Linked DNA regions of Zobellia nedashkovskayae. The protein of the gene in region 1 binds, or shares a complex with, the protein of each later gene. Links are inferred from orthologs where the notes say so. Each region holds a gene or a part of one and is shown in the gene's direction. Other genes may lie near its edges.

The links.
Region 2: the proteins of tsaD (region 1) and tsaE are in contact, whole or in part, in a crystal structure (PDB 6N9A), measured with the Thermotoga maritima proteins. The link is inferred for Zobellia nedashkovskayae from one-to-one orthologs. Residues at the interface, in WP_004082750.1 of Thermotoga maritima: Cys10, Asp11, Arg49, His50, Leu82, Gly84, Gly135, Gly136, Glu154, Thr155, Leu156, Asp157, Asp158, Ser159, Glu162, Asp165, Lys166, Arg169, Leu170, Tyr175, Lys213, Thr214, Leu217, Tyr218, Gln221, Arg222, Asn324; in WP_004082108.1 of Thermotoga maritima: Leu37, Gly38, Lys46, Lys57, Val59, Lys60, Ser61, Thr63, Phe64, Thr65, Leu66, Met67, Val69, Pro71, Tyr82, Arg83, Leu84, Asp86, Asp88, Phe89, Asp93, Ile128, Asp130, Glu131, Arg134.

The regions. Positions count from the first base shown.
Region 1 is NZ_JADDXR010000002.1:3,352,029-3,363,485, reverse strand. The notes cover bases 147-3,067. They hold tsaD (tRNA (adenosine(37)-N6)-threonylcarbamoyltransferase complex transferase subunit TsaD), read left to right. Parts: upstream 147-1,051; coding sequence 1,052-2,083; downstream 2,084-3,067. Other genes in these bases: IWB64_RS13815 (DUF1223 domain-containing protein), read right to left, coding at 2,877-3,067; IWB64_RS13820 (16S rRNA (uracil(1498)-N(3))-methyltransferase), read left to right, coding at 2,157-2,864; IWB64_RS13830 (translocation/assembly module TamB domain-containing protein), read right to left, coding at 147-970. In the rest of the region: more of IWB64_RS13830, read right to left, coding at 1-146; more of IWB64_RS13815, read right to left, coding at 3,068-3,602; IWB64_RS13810 (DUF4159 domain-containing protein), read left to right, coding at 3,698-4,345; IWB64_RS13805 (AI-2E family transporter), read left to right, coding at 4,371-5,471; IWB64_RS13800 (THUMP-like domain-containing protein), read left to right, coding at 5,545-6,657; IWB64_RS13795 (SusC/RagA family TonB-linked outer membrane protein), read left to right, coding at 6,989-10,204; IWB64_RS13790 (RagB/SusD family nutrient uptake outer membrane protein), read left to right, coding at 10,207-11,457.
Region 2 is NZ_JADDXR010000002.1:3,680,263-3,691,590, reverse strand. What follows is about bases 6,882-9,673. They hold tsaE (tRNA (adenosine(37)-N6)-threonylcarbamoyltransferase complex ATPase subunit type 1 TsaE), read left to right. Parts: upstream 6,882-7,968; coding sequence 7,969-8,379; downstream 8,380-9,673. Other genes in these bases: IWB64_RS14980 (alanine dehydrogenase), read left to right, coding at 9,578-9,673; IWB64_RS14985 (hypothetical protein), read left to right, coding at 8,795-9,469; IWB64_RS14990 (peptidase m28), read left to right, coding at 8,571-8,717; porX (T9SS response regulator signal transducer PorX), read left to right, coding at 6,882-7,955. Outside these bases: sucD (succinate--CoA ligase subunit alpha), read right to left, coding at 1-95; IWB64_RS15030 (UDP-3-O-(3-hydroxymyristoyl)glucosamine N-acyltransferase), read right to left, coding at 166-1,098; efp (elongation factor P), read right to left, coding at 1,164-1,730; lpxA (acyl-ACP--UDP-N-acetylglucosamine O-acyltransferase), read right to left, coding at 1,813-2,598; IWB64_RS15015 (bifunctional UDP-3-O-[3-hydroxymyristoyl] N-acetylglucosamine deacetylase/3-hydroxyacyl-ACP dehydratase), read right to left, coding at 2,600-3,985; lpxD (UDP-3-O-(3-hydroxymyristoyl)glucosamine N-acyltransferase), read right to left, coding at 3,966-5,015; IWB64_RS15005 (HD domain-containing protein), read right to left, coding at 5,039-6,268; more of porX, read left to right, coding at 6,414-6,881; more of IWB64_RS14980, read left to right, coding at 9,674-10,777; IWB64_RS14975 (DUF4258 domain-containing protein), read left to right, coding at 10,924-11,304. UniProt on the Escherichia coli protein: Required for the formation of a threonylcarbamoyl group on adenosine at position 37 (t(6)A37) in tRNAs that read codons beginning with adenine.

The DNA.
Region 1 (11,457 bases):
TATCGGCATGCATAACGAACGGTTGCTTACGAACAAAAAGGTTTTTAAAATTGAAGTCTCCTCTTATTCCCGTGTTATCCGACTGCAGAAAAAGCTCATCGGCATTCAAATCATTTAAAACACCACTTATTTTAGAAGAAAAATTAACCGTCTTTCCTTTACCAAATTGGTCATAAAGCAAGTTAATTTCATCAAAAGCAACCTCTGACTCTACAAACTCTGCTTCTAAATTTACTTTGTTCAAAAAGTCTGCAAAGTCTTTTCGTTCATAATCAAAAACCAAATCTCCTTTTAGCCTAGAACCTTCGGTCTTGATGCGCAACGAGTCAAAACGCATCTGTTGCTTGGTATACTTAAAGTCCGTAGACATTTCTTTTACATTGATACCTCGCTGACTATTAAAAGCCATGGAGTTTATCTTGGCCGATACTTGCGGGCCCAAAATCTGAAAATCCGTAGCGCCAATATTGAGTTCTTCAAAATCCAGCAAAAGTTCATTTTCAAAATTTTCATCGATCAGACGGAAATTACTATTGGAAATTTGAACATCTGAAGACGAGAAAAAGAAAGGATCTGTACCGGGCTTCCGGGGTTGCCCATCATTGAACTTGTCTATGAAGACCTCTAAATTAGTATTCCTGTTGTCTAAATAGGTTTTTAGTTTAAAATCTAATTCATCAATCTTAATATCACCAAACTCCAGCTTGCCTTTACTTAAATTCCGAACACTTAGAATAGAAGTGGTAAGCTTGTTTACGTAAAAAATGGTATCTTTTTGATAATCTTCAATATAAATACCTTCAAGATTAGTATCCCAAGTAATTAAGGAAATACGAAGTTTATCTATGTTAATATTCGTACCAAAATCTTTATTTATGGTATCCGTAGCGTACTTAGCAAAACTTGTCTGAACGAATGGCAACGAAAGGATGACCGTACCTAAAATACAGATCAGCACGAGTACCATCATGGTTCTAATCAGTATTTTTCTAAGTTTTTTGATAGGTCTTTATGTTTTACCTTTGCGATGTCAATTTTTATTCCAAACTCGGTGAAAAACGAAACTATTTATATTCTTGCTATAGAATCTTCTTGCGACGACACTTCTGCTGCTGTATTAAGCAATAAAAAAGTGCTCAGTAATGTAACGGCCACTCAAAAAATTCACGAGGAATATGGGGGTGTTGTACCTGAACTTGCCTCACGAGCTCACCAACAAAACATTGTTCCTGTAGTACACCAAGCTTTGGATAAAGCAAATATCGACAAAAAACTAGTATCTGCCATAGCTTTTACGCGCGGTCCTGGATTGATGGGTTCACTTCTTGTTGGAACCTCGTTTGCGAAGTCCCTTTCACTGGGTCTTAACATACCTCTAATTGAGGTTAATCATATGCAGGCACACATCTTGGCCCATTTTATTGAAGGGCAACCAGATGGTGCTCCGGAGTTTCCATTTTTAGGAATGACCATTAGCGGTGGCCACACGCAAATTGTATTGGTCAAAGACTATTTTGACATGGAGATATTAGGCGAAACCTTAGATGATGCTGTAGGTGAAGCATACGATAAAAGCGCCAAGATTTTAGGACTACCCTACCCTGGTGGCCCATTAGTAGACAAATATGCTCAAGAAGGAAACCCAAAAGCTTTTCTTTTCCCTAAACCAAAGGTTGATGGACTAAATTTTAGCTTCAGTGGCTTAAAAACCAGTATCTTATACTTTGTGCAAAGGGAAACTGCAAGAAACCCGGATTTTGTTCAAGAAAATCTAAAAGATATCTGCGCATCCATCCAAAAAACAATTATCAATATTTTGATGGATAAACTTAAAAAAGCAGTTGAACAGACCGGAATTACACAAATAGCTATTGGCGGTGGCGTAAGTGCCAATTCAGGTATCAGAAATGCACTTAAAATGGCCGAAAAAAATAGAGGATGGAAAACTTTTATTCCAAAATTTGAATACTGCACGGATAATGCGGCTATGATCGGTATTGTAGGCTACCTCAAATACCAACAAAACCAGTTTTCAAAACAAGACATTTCCGCTAAACCACGTTACGTTCTATCCTCTAAATAAATCTGTTCTGAAATTTAAATAGCTTATTCTTTTGTAAATTTCTACCGTTCAAAATTGTTTATACCTTTGCACTATGCAACTATTTTACAATCCGGAATTAGACAAGAGCGTTTCCCAATTTACCTTTTCCCAAGAAGAAAGCAGGCATATTGTAAAAGTGCTGCGTAAAAAGGAAGGTGATGTACTCCATATTACAAACGGAAAAGGCTATATTTTTGAATCAGAAATCTTATTGGCAGACCAGAAGAGATGCAAGGCCCAGATTGTTTCCACCAAAAAAAGACACGCAAAAGCCCATTGGTTACATATTGTGGTTGCTCCCACAAAAAACAATGACCGATTTGAATGGTTCCTAGAAAAAGCCACGGAAATAGGCGTTAGCGAGATTACCCCTATATACTGCGATAGATCAGAACGAAAAATCATTAAGAAGGAACGATTGGAAAAGGTCATTCAATCTGCCATGAAACAGAGTTTGCGCACCTATTTACCCAAGCTTAATGACGCCATTTCCTTCAAGGATTTCATGGAACAGGAACAAAACGGACTCTTATTTATTGCACATTGTGAAGAAGAAGAGAAAGTAGATTTAAAAAGAAGAGTAGCACCTGACAAAGACATTACCATATTGATTGGCCCAGAAGGCGATTTTTCACAAAATGAAATCAGTAGCGCTTACGAGAAAGGCTTTCTGCCCGTTTCCCTGGGAGAGTACCGGCTACGTACCGAAACGGCTGCAATAGTTGCTTGTACCACCGTGAATATGATCAATAACGGATAGTCCCGTAAGAAGCTACCTAAGTAGTTCTGTTTTAGTGGCCGCTGTAATATCATAGCCTTGGGTTTCCATCAAAATAATAAGATTCAGCTTTTCATCCTTTTCAACCGCATTTGGTATGTTAATAAAAGCCTCCCCTTCCAAATCTTCTATTGCAATTCTCTTTTCCGCAACCACAATATTGCTATTTTTTAATATTCTATTTCTGTTTTCACCCCGCTTCACCTTTGTGGTTCGCTCATCCAAAACCAATATAGCTCTAAGACTTTTGTTGGCCGCAACACCTTGAAGTTTATAATTGAAGTAAACAGATTCCTTTTTAACTCTTACTTTACCCAATTCTATTTTATTCACTGCCTCAATCGCCCCGTATTTTGCTATCGCGGCATTCATTTTAGCAGAACTAGACCCTACAAAATGAGTTTTACCATTTACTACTACCTGAGGTGTATAATTACTTCTATTTTTAAATTTGATGTTATACTTACGCTGTTTATCTGCATACTCAGACTTGCTAAATGGGTCTTGCCAACCAATATAATTCCAATAATCTACATGATAAGACAAGGCGTAAACTGAACTTTGGTAATCTTCTTTTATCTGCTGCAACAATGCATCAGCCGGCGGACAACTAGAACAACCTTGCGAGGTAAAAAGCTCTAAAACCACAATAGCCTCATTATTCTCCGTAGGCTCAGATAATTTTTCTCTTTTCAACTTAAAATCAACTTTGAAAGCCATAGTTATACCACCAATTAAAACAATACAAATAAGAGCAATTCTTTTCCCCACCATAATTCATACATTTGAGATATTATTATTTAGTTCGCTCAAAGATGAAACAACTTACGTATTGCTTGGCAATTTTAACCCTTGTTACAGTACAACTACAGGGGCAGGAAGTAGCCATTTTAAAATATAACGGCGGTGGAGATTGGTACGCCAACCCTACTGCTTTGCCTAATCTCATTGCGTTTTGTAACGAAAATGCAGGTACCGAAATAAATAAAAAGCCCCAAACCGTAGAAGTAGGGAGTAGTACTATTTTTCAATATCCTTTTCTACATATGACCGGTCATGGCAACGTAGTTTTTTCTGCCGAGGAAGCAGAAAACTTAAGAACTTACCTCTTTTCTGGTGGTTTTTTACATATTGATGATAACTACGGCATGGCCCCATACTTAAAGAAAACATTAGAAAAGGCTTTCCCAAATAGCACTTTAGAAGAACTAGGTAACGACCACCCTATTTTTAAAGAAGTTTTCAAATTCCCAGAAGGTTTACCCAAAATTCACGAACATGACGGTAAACGCCCTCAAGCCTTAGGGCTTTTTTACGAAAATAGGCTTGTTCTGTTATTCACTACGGAAAGCGACCTAGGCGATGGCTGGGAAGACCCATCAGTACACAACGACCCTAAAGAAATAAGAACCAAGGCGCTGCAAATGGGCGCCAATATAATGGTGTATGCCTTTAAAAACTAACCTAAAGCCAAAAACGAAGTTAATAATGAACGCAAAAACGATTAGTCAAGGAATATTACGCTCAGTAGGAATTATACTTGGTGTGGCTCTCTTGCTTTATTTTCTATGGATGATTCAGTCCGTTATAGCCTATCTAGCAATAGCAGCGGTAACCGCCCTAATAGGTAGACCTATTGTCTTTTTTCTAAGACGTAAATTAAAACTTCCAAATACCTTGGCGGTTATAATTACCATGGTTCTAATGGTTAGTGTTTTAGCCGGAATTATTGCGCTATTTGTGCCATTATTAACTGAACAAGGTAAAAATCTTTCTTTGCTAGATATTGACCAACTCAAACTAAACTTAGATTCGCTACATGAGCAAATTGTAAATTTTATAGGAACTGCACCTAATGTAGTTGATGACATCATAGAGGAAACCGATTTTGAAAAGACCATAGTAGATAGTTTAAATATAGGGTTTATACCTAACTTCCTTAATTCCTTTTTAGATGTTCTCAGCACAGCTAGTATTGGTTTGTTCTCCGTATTGTTCATCTCTTTTTTCTTTTTAAAGGATAGTAATCTTTTACAAACTGGAATCTTGGCTTTTGTAAATAATGGTAACGAGAAAAAAACTGTACATTCCATAGATAAAATCAACAATTTACTTTCCAGATATTTTGTTGGACTACTACTTCAAATCTTTATTCTATTTGTAATTTACACCATAACACTGTTCATTGTTGGCATTGAAAATGCTATTGTAATTGCCTTCTTATGCGCATTGTTTAACATCATTCCATACATAGGTCCGATCATTGGTGCGGTGATTATGGTTATACTCACAATGACCAGTAATTTAGGAATGGATTTTAGCACCGTAATTCTGCCTAAAGCAGGGTATGTTTTGATAGGGTTAGCGGTAGGTCAATTAATCGATAATTTCTTTTCTCAACCTCTTATTTTTTCGAACAGCGTCAAGTCTCATCCGTTAGAAATTTTTCTAATTATAATCATTGCTGGTTTACTTTTTGGAGTAGTAGGAATGGTGGTTGCCGTACCCGGATATACAGCAATGAAGGTGATTTTAAAGGAGTTTTTATCAGAAAATAAACTAGTTAAATCACTTACAAAAAGTTTATAGTTTTAGTTTGAATAAAAATATACTACATACTGGTGTACAAGATTTTATACTAAAAAATTTGAATACTGACATCATGTCAGTATTACTAAAAAAACCTATTTTTGATAAAATTTCCAATCGCGAACTCGCCGAGCAACTCGAGGCTCGTAAAAAGTGCGAAAAAAAACTACCTACATGGTTTGCCACAGCAAATATTTACTACCCCAACAAACTAAATATTGAGCAAACCTCTTCTGAAACTTCGGCAAAATATAAGGCCGGATTAGTAAGCGGAAAATCACTTGTGGACGTCACCGGAGGACTAGGTGTGGACAGCTACTTTTTTAGCCAGAAAATAGACCAAATTCACCACTGTGAATTAGACCAGAATCTATCTGAAATTGCCGCTCATAATTTTAAAATTCTTGGTATTGACAACGTGAAGACCCATGCACAAAATGGATTGGATTTTATCAAAAATTCTAAAAAAACTTTTGACTGGATTTATATTGATCCATCAAGAAGGGATGACACGAAAAAACGCGTTTTTTTATTGTCCGATTGTCTACCCAATGTGGTCCAAAATTTAGATTTGTTATTTTCAAAATCAAAAAATATACTGATAAAAACAGCACCACTTTTAGATATTTCTGCCGGAATAAGTGAGTTGGATTTTATTAAAGAAATACATATTGTCGCCATAAATAATGATGTAAAAGAATTGCTCTGGGTGTTACAAAAAGATTACCAAGGAAGCATCTCTATAAAAACAATAAACAAAACCGCAGAACAAGATCAAATCTTCGATTTTAAGTTACAATCCGAAAAAGAGGCCATTTCTGAGTTTTCGGAACCACTCACCTATCTCTATGAGCCTAATGCAGCCGTTTTGAAATCAGGTGCATTTAAAATTACAGGCCAAAATCTCCAATTAAAAAAATTACACATAAATACCCATTTATATACTTCCGACATTCTAATAGATTTTCCTGGCCGCAGGTTTAAAATAGAAAGCATATTTCCGTATAATAAAGCCACTTTCAAAAAATCAGGGATTAAGTATGCAAATGTAACTACACGTAACTTTTCAGAAAGCGTAGCAACCATTAGAAAGAAGATGAAAATTAAGGATGGTGGGCAGATTTACCTTTTTTTCACAAAAAACCTCGTCGAAAACGTTATAGTTTTGCGTTGTTTTAAGGTATAAATGACACTTAACCGGTGATTTTTGTTTGATTTCTTTATTAAAAATTTTTAAATTTCATAAAAATTTTAACCTGAAAAAGACTACATAAGTAATTATGGTTACAGCACTAAACAATGATAACCATCAGAATATCAACGTTAATGAAAACTTAAAGTTGAGAAAATGCGCTAATTCAGAGAGTATTGAAGCTTTCTACCTATTAATATGATATTAAAAAAAATAACTAACTCTTTTTTCCATAATGATATTATTGTTACTTTTATTTTTTGATTTCCTTAACAGTTTACCGGGAATTAGAAGAATTAATAAACTAACAAACAACACTCACACTATGAACCAAAGACGCGATTACAAATCGTTAAGGTCCAAGAGTAAAATCTCTACTCTCGGAATTGGGCTTTTTTCAATGATGATTTGCGCTGGGCCACAAACGGCTTTTGCAAATTCAAGTTCACCCCTTAAGATTGAGGTCAAAGACATTTTTCAAACAACAATTACAGGAACGGTATTGGACTCAGGAGGTCTCCCGTTACCTGGAGCGAACGTTATCCTTAAAGGGACTACAACTGGTACTCAAACTGATTTTGATGGTAATTACACCATCAATGCAGATGAAGGTGCTATTTTAGTTTTTAGCTATGTAGGTTTTAAAAACCAAGAAATCACATTTAATGGGCAAGAAACCATTGATGTTACTTTAGAAGAAGACGCAGCAGCACTTGAAGAAGTTGTTGTAACAGGATATTCCACACAAACCAGAGGAGACCTTACAGGTTCCGTAGGTAGTGTAGATATATCAGAAGCAACCAAAGCTCCTATCGTAAACGCGGCAGAAGCGTTACAAGGAAGAGTTTCTGGTGTTACTATTACTAACAATGGCTCACCTGGTTCGTCTCCTACAGTAAGAATAAGAGGGTATGGTACTGGTAACAGTAACGATCCACTTTATATTATTGATGGGGTACAAACAGATGATGCCAGTATCTTAAACTCTATAAACCCTGCAGATATTTCGCAGATGAACGTGCTTAAAGATGGTGCAGCGGCTATTTATGGAGCAAGGGCATCCAACGGTGTTGTAATTATCACAACTAGAAGCGGTGGCTACAATATGGATACAGCAAAGGTTTCAGTTGATTCCTATACTGGTTTCTCTATAGCTAGAAATCTGCCAGAATTACTGGATACAGAACAACATGGAGACATGATTTGGCAAAGTATCAGAAATGATGGAGGTATACCTTCTCACGCACAATATGGTAATGGAGCAAGCCCAGTAACACCAGCTACTTTACAAAGGACTCCGGATGGAATTTCCGCAACAGTAGCACCTAATGGTGGAACAGATTGGCTAGACGAGATTTACAGAACGGCCATTACTCAAAATGCTTCAATAACTCTTGAAAACGGTAATGAGAAGTCTAAATTTCTTTTTTCAGCAAGTTATTTAAATCGTCAAGGTATTCAAATTGCTACTGGTTTTAAAAGAGGTTCTACTAGATTGAATTCTGAATTCAAAATTGGAGACCGAATTAAAATAGGACAACATGCCAACATATCTTTTGACAGAAAAAGTGGCGGACAGTCTTGGAATAATTTCGCAACAAGAATGTCTCCATTAGTTCCTGTTTACGATGATGCAGGTGCTTATGCGGGTAACTACAGTAATGATACTGGTCTTTCAAATCCTAACAACCCAGTTGCGGAAGCTAACAGACAAGCGGACAATTTTGAAAAATCATTGAGGGTTTTTGGTGATATTTATGCCACTCTTGATATTGTAGACGGTTTACAATTTAAAACTTCTATTGGTGGATCTATAAAAGCCTACAATGATAGACGTTTTAGGGCTTTAATTCCAGAATCATCCGAACCTATTTCTACTAATACACTTACTGAGCAAGATTATGACAATTACGAATGGGTATGGAATAACACTTTAAGTTATAACAAATCTTTTGGAGAGCACAGTATTAATGCCTTAGTAGGTATTGAAGCACTAAATGTTAAAAATAAAGGTAAAGAGATTTCAAGAACTGATTTCTTTTTTGAAACTCCTGAGTACTATTTATTAGAAAATGGTGGTGGTGCCGCTAACGTAGCATACGCTTATGATAATGCTTCATCTTTGTTTTCTGTTTTTGGAACAGCAAACTACAGTTACGGAGGTAAGTATTTATTAACAGCTACCGTTCGTCAAGATAAATCTTCTAGATTCTTAGGAGACAATCAAAGCGATATCTTCCCTTCTTTTAGTGCTGGTTGGGTCGTTAGTAATGAAGCGTTCTGGCCTGATGATGCCATGGTAAGTAGATTAAAGTTTAAAGGTTCTTGGGGACAATTGGGTAACCAAACTCTTCCTGTAAATAACCCTACGTATAATATCTCTATTTTAAGTGAGCAATATGCAAATTATGGATTTAATGGTAGTGGAGGTGTATCTCAAGGAGCTATTCTAGAATCCGCAGGTAATCCAGATTTAAAATGGGAAACCAGTGAAACTACAAACTTTGGTATCGAACTTGGTTTCTTTGACAACAAATTAAATCTTGAGGCTGAATATTTTATTATTAATACCAAAGATTTAATTAGCCAAGATAATAGTTCATTTAGTACCACTTCAATTGCTGCAAATGCTCCTTATGTGAACCTTGGTTCTATTGAAAACAAGGGTATTGATGCATCTCTTAGTTTTGCAGATGAATTAAGCTCAGGTTTTAAATATGGTATTGATCTTAACTTCTCAAGTTATAAAAATGAGGTTATTGATTTAATCAGTTCTTTTCAAGTAGGATATGATGGTTACAGAACTACTGGTGCCGTAACAAGAACGCAAGAAGGACAACCTATTTCTTCTTTTTACGGTAGAGTTGTTGACGGAATATTTGCTTCTGAAGCTGAGGTTAGCGCTAGTGCTGATCAAGGTTTTGCAACTGCAGCAGAGGGTGTTGGTAGATTTAAGTATAGTGACTTGAACAACGATGGTACTATAAATGATGAGGATAGAACATTTATTGGTTCTCCTCACCCTGACTTCACCTATGGTATGAACTTAAGCGCCTCTTACAAAGGTATTGACGTATCTGCTTTTTTCCAAGGATCTCAAGGCAATGATATTTTCAATAATGACAAAGTTTACACAGACTTTCCTTCATTTTTCAACGCAAACAGAAGTGTAAGAGTTTTGGATTCATGGTCACCAACAAATCTTGATGCAACTTTACCGGCTCTGAGCCAAAGTATTACTAATAATGAAGGTACTGCGAATTCATTTTTTGTAGAAGATGGTTCATACATGCGTATGAAAAACTTACAGATTGGCTATACCTTTAATGACAAGGTATCTGGCTTATTAGGAATGGATAGTGTTAGATTTTATGTTCAAGGTACTAACCTATTTACCATTACTGGTTATGATGGTGCTGACCCTGAATTACAGCCAAGGTTTAAAGATGATGGTTCTATTGATAACCTTACCATAGGTGTTTCAGATAATAACTACCCTTTAGCGTCAATATATTCGTTAGGTGTTAACTTAAAATTTTAAAAATGAAAAAGAATATAATATACTCAATAACACTTACATGCATGATGTTAGGTGCCTGTAGTGATGACTTTACCGAGATTGCACCAACAGGGGCCCTCTCCGACGAAGCCCTGCAAAATGCTACAGGAGTAGACTTGAAGCTAACTGCAGCCTATTCCGCAATGGATGGGGAACGTATTGGCCGACTAGGTGAAGGAGTTTCCGCAGGTGGAGACAACTGGTGGACCGATGTGGTTGCAGATGATGCACATAGAGGAAGTACAGATGGTGATAATCCCGAACTATTCCAGGTTGAAACCTTAGATTGGCAAACCGGTAACGGTTGGTTCTTAGGAAGATGGAGCGCACTCTTTGGTGGTGTTAACAGTGCAAATGCTGTAATTTCATTGATACAAACAATACCTGATGGAGATTTTAGCCAACAACTTGGAGAAGCCTCTTTCCTTAGAGGATACTACTACTTTGAGCTTCAGAAATTTTACGGAAATGTTCCTTTTATTTCAGTAGAAAATTTAGATAACTTAGAGTTTAACCAACCAAATTCAGGACCAGTTTGGTCTCAAATTGAAGCAGATTTACAAGTTGCAATTGATAACTTAGGGCCTGAAGTAGTTAATGGTAGAGCTAATTCCTGGGTTGCAAAAGCATTTTTAGGAAAAGCTTATTTATATCAAGAAAAATGGGACGAGGCTTTTTCCTTATTAAATGAAGTTGCTACTGAAAGTCCATATACTTTAAACCCTGAATATGTGAGCAACTTTAATTTTGCTGGAGAAAATAGCTCAGAGTCAATGTTTGCCATTCAGTTTGTTTCTGATGACGGACGTTCTTTTAATGGTAACGGAGCAGGAACATTGAATTTCCCTGGCGGTGGACCATTAGGAACTTGCTGTGGTTTTTACCAACCTACACAAGATTTGGTAAATGCCTATCAAACTGATGATGCCACTGGACAACCTTTATTAGATACTTTTGCTAATACTGATGTCAAAAGTGATTATGGAATTGAAAGCTCTGCAGATTTTACTCCACATACAGGGCCTTTAGATCCTAGGTTGGACTATACGGTATCTAGAAGAGGTATAGATTATAATGGTTTTGGTTTAAATCCTGGAAAAGAATGGATAAGAGCTACTTTTAATGATATTTCCGGTCCTTATTTACCAAAGAAGAATATTTACCAAGCAGATGAAGTTGATGCCAACCGTGGAACAGGTGGTTGGGGTTCTGATTGGTCTGGTATCAATTACAAT
Region 2 (11,328 bases), 320 kb from region 1 along the record:
CCGTATTCGATCATTTGCTCTGCGTGAAAAGTACCTTCACTACCTGTAAACCCCTGAACTATTATCTTGGAATCTTTATTGACTAAAACGCTCATATACTCTCTAGTTTATTTTAATGTGACAAAAATATAGGTTTACAAATGAAATCTGAACTCAGACAGCATTTTATTCTTCTAATTTTTTAAGAATGAATGGAATTTTCTTCACATAAGCCAATTGTTTTAGCTTTTCACGTGATTCTTCAATAGGTGTTCCGAAATAACTTTTACCGCCTGCAACGGATTTAGTTACTCCTGTTTGCCCCATAATTACCGCTTTCTTTCCTATTGTAATTCCACTATTGGTACCAACTTGGCCCCAAAGCGTAACTTCATCTTCTATTATGACACAACCTGCAATACCAGTTTGTGAAGCAATCAGACACTTTTCACCAATAACGGTGTCGTGCCCAACATGTACTTGATTATCTAACTTTGTTCCCTTTTTAATAGTTGTGTCGCCAGTTACCCCTTTATCAATAGTACAAAGGGCTCCAATTTCAACATTATCTTCAATGACCACTCTCCCACAAGAAATAAGTTTATCAAAACCGTCAGGTCTATTTTTATAGTAAAAAGCATCTCCGCCTAAAACTGAACCTGAATGAATAATTACATTATCACCAATGACGCAATTATCATAAAGACAGACATTTGCATGTATCAAACAGTTCTTGCCGATTTTAACATTGTTACCTATAAAAACATTAGGCTGAATAATGGTATCCTCTCCAATTTCCGCCGAAATGGCCACAGTATTGGTTGCCCTTTCAAAGGGTCTAAAGTGAACAGAAAGTTTATTGAAATCACGAAAAGGATCATCAGAAATTAAAAGCGCCTTCCCTTCTGGGCAATCAACTTTTTTATTGATAAGAACAATAGTAGCCTTTGAAGCTAACGCCTTGTCATAATACTTGGGATGATCTACAAAAACAATATCCCCGTTCTGAACCACATGAATTTCGTTCATGCCCAAAACCTGAAAATCATCAGCGCCAACATATTCGCAATCGATTAATGTAGCAATATTCTTAAGAGATTGAGCCTTCGGAAATTTCAATGGAACAGTATATTCGGTTATTATTTTTTGAGAAAATATTTTAGTGAGCTAATTAAGAAAAACGACTATTCCTTAACACGCTCCATATAAGTTCCTTTCTCTGTCTCTACTTTAATTTTATCACCCTCATTAATAAATAAAGGAACGTTTACCTCTGCTCCAGTTTCAACTTTCGCTGGCTTAGTCGCATTGGTTGCCGTGTTTCCTTTGACACCTGGCTCTGTATAAGTAACTTCTAAAACAACACTAGCAGGCATTTCCACAGACAATGGCATACTATCTTCAGTGTTGAAAAGAATTTTAACGATTTCTCCTTCTTTCAATAATCCCGGAGAATCCAATGAACTTTCCTGAAGGGTTATCTGATTATAATCATCTGTATTCATAAAATGAAAGGTCTCCCCTTCAGGATACAAAAATTGGTATGAACGCGTTTCAACACGCACATCCTCGATTTTATGACCTGCAGAAAATGTATTATCCAATACTTTTCCTGAAGAAACACTTTTTAATTTGGTACGTACAAAAGCTGGCCCTTTACCCGGTTTTACGTGCATAAACTCAATAATTTTGAAAATATCATTATTGTAGCGAATGCAAAGTCCTTTTCTAATATCTGATGTTGATGCCATTTCTTATATACTATTTAGTAAGTGATTTTTATGATGGACGCTATGTCTACTTCGGCAAAGCCTCCAGACTAAAAATTTATGATTAATTATTACTGAAATATCCTTTCATGATTCCGCGTTGGGAATCCCTGATAAATTGTAGAATCTCGTCCCGTTCAGGAGTAGCTTCCATTTCAGCTTCTATAATTTGTGTTGCTTGTGAATTATTGTAATGTTTTTGATAAAGAATACGATAGATATTCTGAATCTCACGAATCTTTTCTGATACAAAACCACGTCTACGTAAACCTACGGAATTAATACCCACGTACGAAAGTGGCTCACGAGCTGCTTTTACAAAAGGAGGAACATCTTTTCTAACTAAAGAACCACCAGTAACAAAAGCATGTTGGCCAATAGATACAAATTGATGCACAGCCACCAAGCCGGCAAGAATTACGTTATCTCCAATAGTAACATGTCCTGCAAGCGTAGAATTGTTTGAAAAAATACAATTATCACCAACAATACAGTCATGCGCTACATGACAATAAGCCATAATCAGGCAATTTTTACCAATTACAGTCTTATTCCTATCAGAAGTACCTTTGTGAATAGTAGCACACTCCCTAATGGTAGTGTTATTACCAATTATTACCGTGGTGTCTTCATTATTATATTTCAAATCTTGAGGCGGAGCGGAAATTACGGCACCTGGAAAAATATTACAATTTTTTCCAATACGAGCGCCTTCCATTATGGTTACATTAGAACCGATCCAAGTGCCATCACCTATCGTTACGTTGTTGTGAATTGTAGTAAACGGTTCTACCACAACATTCTTAGCAATTTTTGCGCCTGGGTGAATGTAGGCAAGGGGTTGATTCATTCTATTTCTTTTTAGCTATTTGCGCCATTAATTCTGCCTCACATACAAGCTTATTATTGGCATAAGCGTACGCTTGCATATGACAAATACCTCTTCTTATTGGCGTAATAAGGCTACAGTGAAATGTTAGTGTATCACCTGGAAGTACTTTTTGCTTGAACTTGACATTATCCATTTTCATGAAAAACGTCAAATAATTTTCTGGATCAGGAACAGTACTTAAAACTAAGATACCTCCTGTTTGAGCCATGGCTTCAACTTGCAAAACACCTGGCATAACTGGAGCCCCGGGAAAATGACCAATGAAGAAATTTTCATTCATTGTCACATTTTTCATCCCTACTACATGTGTATCGGATAATTCTAAAATACGGTCAATCAACAAAAACGGAGGCCTATGAGGAAGTACTTCCATAATTTGATGGATGTCCATCAAAGGCGGTTGATTTAAATCGTATTGTGGAATTTTATTCCTTTTCTCTAATTTTATAATATTAGACAGTTTCTTTGCAAACTGCGTATTTACAAAGTGACCTGGCTTATTGGCAATTATTTTACCTCTTATACGAGTACCCGCCAAAGCTACATCACCAATAACATCTAATAATTTATGTCTTGCAGCTTCATTAGGTTGATGTAAAGTAAGGTTGTCCAAAATACCATTGGCCTTAACCGAAAGCTTCTTCTTATCGAATGCGCTTTCTAGCTTTCGCATGGTTTCTTCTGAAATCTCTTTATCCACATAAACAATGGCATTATTTAGATCACCACCTTTTATAAGTCCACTATCAAGGAGCATTTCAAGTTCATGAAGAAAACTAAATGTACGTGCTTCGGAAATCTCACCTTTAAAATCGGATAACCGCTCTAATGTAGCATTTTGGGTTCCTAAAACCTTGGTTCCAAAATCTACCATAGTCGTTACCTGATAGGTATCTGATGGAATAACAGTTATTTCACTACCTGTTGCTTCATCCTTATAAGAAATAACATCTTTTACAATGTATTCTTCACGTTCGGCATCCTGTTCTACAACACCAACAGTTTCTAAGGCCTCTACAAAATATTTTGATGAGCCGTCCATGATCGGAGGTTCAGGAGCATCCAGTTCAACTAGGACGTTATCTATTTCAAGACCAACAAAAGCAGCCAAAACATGCTCTGAAGTCTGTATCTTAACCCCCCTTTTTTCCAAGTTGGTACCTCTCTGAGTATTGATCACGTATTTGGCATCAGCCTCAATAATCGGTTCTCCTTCTAAGTCTACTCTCTTGAACGCGTACCCGTGATTTTCAGGTGCGGGAACAAATTTCATGGTTACCTCGGCACCGGTATGGAGGCCAACGCCTTTTAAAATAACCTCTTTCTTAATGGTTCTCTGTTTCATTCTTGTAATGATCGCTGTATTTTTTTTCCAATTCGTCTATTCTATTCAAAATCTTTGGCAAGTTCTTGAAGTAAACGTACGACTTATTATAATCCCCATAGTTTAATGCAGGGGATCCTTGTAGTACTTCGTTGCTTTTAATGTTACGGCCAATACCGGATTGTGCCTGTATCTTTACGTTATCGCCAATCTTAATATGTCCTACTATACCTACTTGCCCACCAATCATACACCGTCTACCTATCTTGGTAGATCCTGCAATTCCCGTTTGGGCCGCTATTACAGTATGCTCGCCAATTTCAACATTATGCGCTATTTGAATGTGATTATCTAGCTTTACGCCTTTGTGTAAAATTGTAGAACCCAAAGTAGCTCTATCTATAGTAGTACCGGCACCTACGTCTACATTATCTTTTAAAATAACATTACCGGTTTGTGGTACTTTTTGATATTCACCGTTTTTATCCGGGCTAAAACCAAATCCGTCAGAACCAATAACTACGCCGCTATTGATAACGCAGTTATTTCCGATAACCGTTTCGGAATAAATTTTAGCACCCGCAAAAATCGTTACGTTATTGGCTATGGATACATTATCGCCAATATAAACATTGGGATAAATTTTTACATTATCTCCTATAGTAACATTATTACCTAAGTAAGAAAATGCCCCAAGATAAAAATCGGTGCCATATGTAGCCGTTTCCGATTTGAATACCGGCTCCTCAATACCTTTCTTATTGTTCTTTACTTCATTATAAAATTCCAGTATTTTTGCAAAAGCCTCGTAAGCATCCTCTACCTTAATAAGAATGGTCTTAAGCTCATGCTCAGGAACAAAATCTTTATTAACTATCGTAATAGACGCTTTTGTAGAATAAATATGAGAAGTATACTTAGGGTTCGCCAAAAAAGTCAGAGTACCTTCCTCGCCCTCTTCTATTTTGGCCAATTTATGAACGGTAACCTCGGAATTTCCTAGTAATTCACCTTCTAAAATACCTGCAATTTGACCTGCTGTAAATACCATGAGCACAAAAGTAAGAAAAATAGTTAAACAGAATCTTTGGGATAACAGATATAATATTTTGTCACCGTTTTTGACAGCGCTTTAAGATTTAACTGATCGGAAGCTTTTGCTACATCAATCAACTTTTTATTCTTTCTTAATATATTGATGTTCTGATGGTGACGGTCATATGCCTTATTCTCTATCTTTCCTTCAAAAACAAAATAAGTCGTTTCGTGATCAGACAGATTATGTTTTACTTTAACCCTGTCCATATGTTTTTGCAAAACAGCTTTGTCAATTGGGCTGTTCTTAAGTTTTACTTTTAAAAACTGCCTGTTTATAAGCATTTCACACAACGTTGACAATACAAAATCTGTATGGTCTTGCCATGATTTTATGGCCGCTAATACATCTACATCGTCCAATTTAGAGAAGATACTTAGCGTTTCTTTATTGAAATTCTTCTTTTCAATTCGGTGCTCCATAAAATACCGAAGCGCATTGCTACAAACAACAATTTGCCCTTCTTGCATAATCTCCTTGGCCCGCTTAAGTATACGTATCAACAGTTGTTCAGCAACAATTCCGGTTTTATGTAAATATACCTGCCAGTACATAAACCTTCTGGCCATCAAAAACTTTTCTACAGAGTAAATCCCCTTTTCCTCCACCACTAAATTACCATCAACAACATTAAGCATGGTAATTAATCGTTCTGAATTGATGTTTCCTTCGGCTACACCGGTATAAAAGCTATCTCGTTTTAAATAATCCAACCGGTCCATATCTAACTGACTAGATACTAACTGATTTAAAAATCGCTTTTCATATTCTCCTTTAAAAATTGAAATGGCCAGCGTTAATCTTCCGTTAAAGATTTCGTTTAGAGCCTCCATAAACTGCAACGAAATATGCTCATGATCAGTACTCTCTACAATACTATGCTCCATAGCATGTGAAAAAGGTCCGTGCCCAATATCATGTAAAAGAATAGCAACGTATAGCCCTTCTTTCTCTTCTTCACTGACCTCCACCCCTTTATATTCCAGCAACTGCAAGGCGTTCTGCATAAGATGCATAGACCCTAGAGCGTGATGAAAGCGCGTATGATGAGCACCTGGATATACCAAATAGGACAAGCCCATTTGAGATATTCTTCGTAGACGCTGAAAATACGGATGATTAATCAGGTCGAATATTAGTCCGTTCGGAATAGTAATAAATCCGTAAATTGGATCATTAAAAATTTTAAGTTTTCTTGAGTTTATCAAAATGAGGGTTGCTTTGCAATGTTCACAGTGGTAAAGTTAGGCAAAAGACAAAGTAATAGACTCGGTAAATGAATATTTTGATGACCATTCGGTTTTTTGAAGGTTATTTTTCACCGTTTTAAAATAGAAGCAATACGTATATTAAATGAATAAGATTTCCATATTATGGGTAGATGATGAAATTGATTTACTCAAACCACATATTATATTTTTACAAGGAAAAGGCTATGATGTTATCACCTGTCAAAGTGGACAAGAAGCATTAGAAGAGTTGCAGAAATCCAGAGTTGACATTATTTTTCTGGATGAGAACATGCCCGGAATATCAGGATTGGAAACTTTAGCTGAGATAAAAATATTAGATTCATCCATTCCTGTTGTAATGATTACCAAGAGCGAGGAAGAATTTATAATGGAAGAAGCTATTGGCTCCAAAATTGCCGATTACCTAATTAAGCCCGTAAACCCAAACCAGATTCTTCTATCCTTAAAAAAGAACCTTGACCATTCGCGTCTCGTTTCAGAAAAAACAACATCCAACTATCAGCAGGAGTTCAGGAAGATAGCCATGGATTTATCTATGGTGAATTCAGTTGAAGAATGGGTGGACCTTTACAAAAGGCTAATATATTGGGAGCTACGTCTAGAAGATATTGAAGACAATAGCATGTTCGAAATTCTAGAATCTCAAAAAGCCGAAGCAAATACCCATTTTGGCAAATTTGTGGAAAGAAACTACGAAAGCTGGTTTGACGGGGATGGCCCTGTTCTTTCGCATACCTTATTTAAGGACCTCGTAAAGCCTGAGCTAAAAGACGGACCTACCCTACTCTTGGTTATTGACAACCTTCGTTATGACCAGTGGTATGCTTTTGAAGATACCGTAAGTTCTTTTTACAAAAAGAACAAGGAAGAGTCTTATTTCAGCATTTTACCCACCGCTACGCAGTATGCCCGTAACGCTATTTTTTCTGGCCTTACTCCAATGGCCATGGAGAAAAAGTATCCAAAATGGTGGAAAAACGACACGGATGAAGGTGGCAAAAACCTTCATGAAGCCGATTTTCTAGGCGAACAAATAAAAAGATTAGGCCTAAACCTAAAATGGGAATATCATAAAATAAGCTCTTTAAAACAAGGTAAAAATCTGTTTCAGAACTTTAAATCGCAAAAAGATAACGACCTAACCGTACTCGTGTACAACTTTGTGGATATGATTTCACATTCAAAGACAGAGATGGAAGTCATTAAAGAATTGGCTAGTAATGATAAAGCTTATAGGTCTCTTACGCAGAGTTGGTTCAAAAACTCACCCTTGTTAGAAATTATTCAGCAAGCGCAACAAATGGGGATGAAGTTAATTATTACCACAGACCACGGAACCATTAATGTAAAACAACCCTCTAAGGTAATTGGCGATAAAGATACGAGCCTTAATCTGCGCTATAAAACAGGACGAAGTCTTACCTATGAAAACAAAGACGTTTTGGCAGCCAAAGACCCTGCCCAGATTCATTTGCCCCGTATAAACATGAGTAGTTCCTTTATATTTGCAAAAAACGACCTATTCTTTGCTTATCCCAACAACTACAATCACTACGTTAACTATTACCGGAACACCTACCAGCACGGCGGGGTTTCTTTGGAAGAGATGATTATACCATTCATAGTTCTATCACCAAAATAGTATTGCTCTAATTATGGATATTATATACACCGAAAATGAAATTAGTGAAATTGCCAAAAAGGTAATTGAAAATGCCAAAAGCAAGGTACTCCTATTTCACGCACCAATGGGTGCCGGCAAAACCACATTGATTAAAGCTATAGTAAAACACCTTGGCGTTGCAAATGCAGGAAACAGCCCCACTTTTGGTATTGTAAACGAATACGAAAGTAAAGAAGGGCAACTATTAGCTTACCATTTTGATTTCTACCGCATAAATGATGAAATGGAAGCATTGGACATGGGTTTTGAAGACTATTTAAATCAGGATGTATGGATTTTTATAGAATGGCCAGAAAAAATAAAATCTTTTCTACCAGAGAACAGCACTAATGTTTTCATTGAAGTAGTAGATATGCAAACCCGCCAAATTAAAATTTCTTAAAACACTTTTCACTAAGAGGTAAAAACATTGTTTGAAGTATAGGTTATTGTCCAAAACTTGTTAAATTAGTTAAAGTGTAAGGTTTCTCGGCTAAGTTGTTCTGTTTTAACGTTTAAAGACGTACATTTGAAGCTTTTTTTTCCTACTTTCGCTGAAATAACTAATTGATTTTTAATTTAAAACCCCTCAAAATGAAAAATTTAGTATTTGGTCTTTTAGCATGTGCAACTTTATTAGCCGTTTCTTGTGATTCAAGCAATACATCTGAAGATGATAGCTTATATGAAACTAATTCTATCGATAAGAAAACTGCCGAAATTGATGGCGGTAGACATTAATTAAGAATCTTATTTTTATTTGAAAAGCACTTTAATAAGGTGCTTTTTTTACGCAATATAATCTCATCTTTAGAGTTATGGTACTGATTATGGTTGATAAAAATCAAATACGGAAAAAATTAATTATAGAAGGTTTGATAGCTATTTTTTTAGCGATAACTCCTTTGATATTTTATTTTTACAAATACATCCCTTTAAAATCAGATGAAAATTGGACTGTTTTTTGGATTGAATTTACCAATAACGGCTATAAAGATGTATCTACTGCATTTTATTTTTATATTGGGAAATTTGTACCTCTAGCACTTTTGACTATATGGTTTACGACCTGTAAACAATGGTGGTATCATGCCTTATTAATTCCAATAGCCATGTACAGTTTTCAACTTTATAGTGTTCTCAGTGAGGATATTAAAAAAATTGATGAAAATGAAATATTATATTTATTAGGTGTCTGCATGGTAGTTATACCCGTTGTTTACTTCATAAGACTCAAACTTGTGGATAAATACGTGCACGGAATAGATTTAGAAGCCATGGAGGCAGAATTGACCGCTTTAAAGAAAAAGCAAGCATCACAGGCTATTGATAAAAAAGTAGATAAATTCATTGCTAAAGAAACCTCCAGAAATTCTTCAGGATACAAATCCTTATCAGATAAAATAGACACCAAGCTATCTACAGATAATATAGAATATACCTTTAAGCAATTTCAGCTTAGATGTAGCAACTGGCTTCGACCTAAATTCTAATTTACCTTACTTATTTTACGATATCGCAAAGTATGATATCATCCAAAATTCAACAAAATGTCGTATTTTTACTATTAATCGCGTATCGTACGATTAGAAGTAAAAACTATGAACCAACCATCTTCTCCTTTTAGCAAACACCAGTTGCTTCCACAAGAGGAAACCTTGGAAATTCTTCGTCAAAAGGGCGAACTATTTATTGGCATCCCCAAAGAGAACCAATATCAAGAACAACGTGTTTGCCTTACCCCAGATGCGGTAAATGCCATAACTGCTAACGGTCATCGTGTACTCATTGAATCCGGAGCCGGAGAAGGTGCCCATTATACAGATTTAGAATACACCAATGCGGGAGGAGAAATAACCCGAGATACAAAAAAAGTGTTTTCCTGTCCGCTACTTCTAAAAGTAGAGCCGCCAACACTTTCAGAACTTGAAATGATGAATCCGCAAACGGCCATTATTTCAGCTTTACAAATAAAAACACAGAGTAAGGCCTATTTTGAAAAGATGGCCAAGAAACGAATTACCGCCATTGCTTTTGAGTATATCCGTGATGAAGATGGTAAATACCCGGCTGTGCGCTCACTAAGTGAAATTGCAGGAATATCTTCCGTTCTTATCGCTTCCGAAATCATGGCTGCTACCAATGATGGTAACGGACTCATGTTCGGGAATATAAGCGGTGTTCCACCTGTTGAAGTGGTTATTATTGGAGCAGGTACGGTAGGAGAATTCGCTGCTCGCTCCGCCATTGGGCTTGGTGCAAATGTCAAAATTTTTGACAATTCAATTTCTAAATTACGTAGTATTCAATCCAATCTTAGGCAAACAGTATATACTTCTACTATTCAGCCTAAAAACCTTTTAAAATCTTTAAAACGTTGCGATGTAGCCATTGGTGCTACCCGCGGTAAAGACCGGTCACCCGTAGTAGTCACCAGCAGCATGGTAGAACACATGAAAAAAGGCGCCGTTATTATTGATGTGAGCATAGATATGGGCGGGTGTTTTGAAACAAGCACAGTAACTACACACAACAAACCCACCATTGAGAAATTTGGTGTAATACACTACGGTGTTCCTAACATCCCTTCTCGCTATCCAAAAACGGCAACGCTTTCTATCAGTAATATTTTCACCCCTTATTTACTTGAATTGGGCGAAAATGGCGGTCTAGAGAATTCACTGCGTTTTGATAAAGGTTTACGAAATGGACTCTATATGTATCATGGTATTTTAACCAACAAATCTGTAGGTGAATGGTTTGATTTACAGTACAGTGACATCAATTTCCTTATTTTTTAAAGGTTAATTTCAATATCAATTTACCTTCCCTACCATAAATAGGTGGTTTATTACTATTTTTGCCTCCGTTTTGAACAGGTTGCTTTGGCTATATCTAATACCTATAAAAACCGAAAATACAGAACACTAATTTCAGTTAAGAGATAATGGATTTTTTAAAACGTTTGGGTTTTTATCTTATTGGACTTTCTATCGGAATCGTTTTTTTGACGTTTATTTTAAAGAAAAAATCAGATGAAACGGGTGTTTCATTTTGCTATTTCCCAAACTGTAGGACGCTTAAGGATATCCGCTCAAAACAAATGTCCTATTCTGAAGACGTAAGTAGGCTATTTTCTGAAAAGAAGATTGACACCCTAGATATCATCAACATCTTAAAAAATGGCGAGGTAGATTTCTCAAATAGCGAAACCAAAACCACCCCATGTAAAACTTACATAATAGAAGGTACTTTAAAGGATAAAGAAGCTGTTCTGAGAATTAAAAACTGTAGAGAAAAAGCTCTTTTAGAATCCATTACTTATTAAAAAACGCCCAAAACTGTTGTTCTG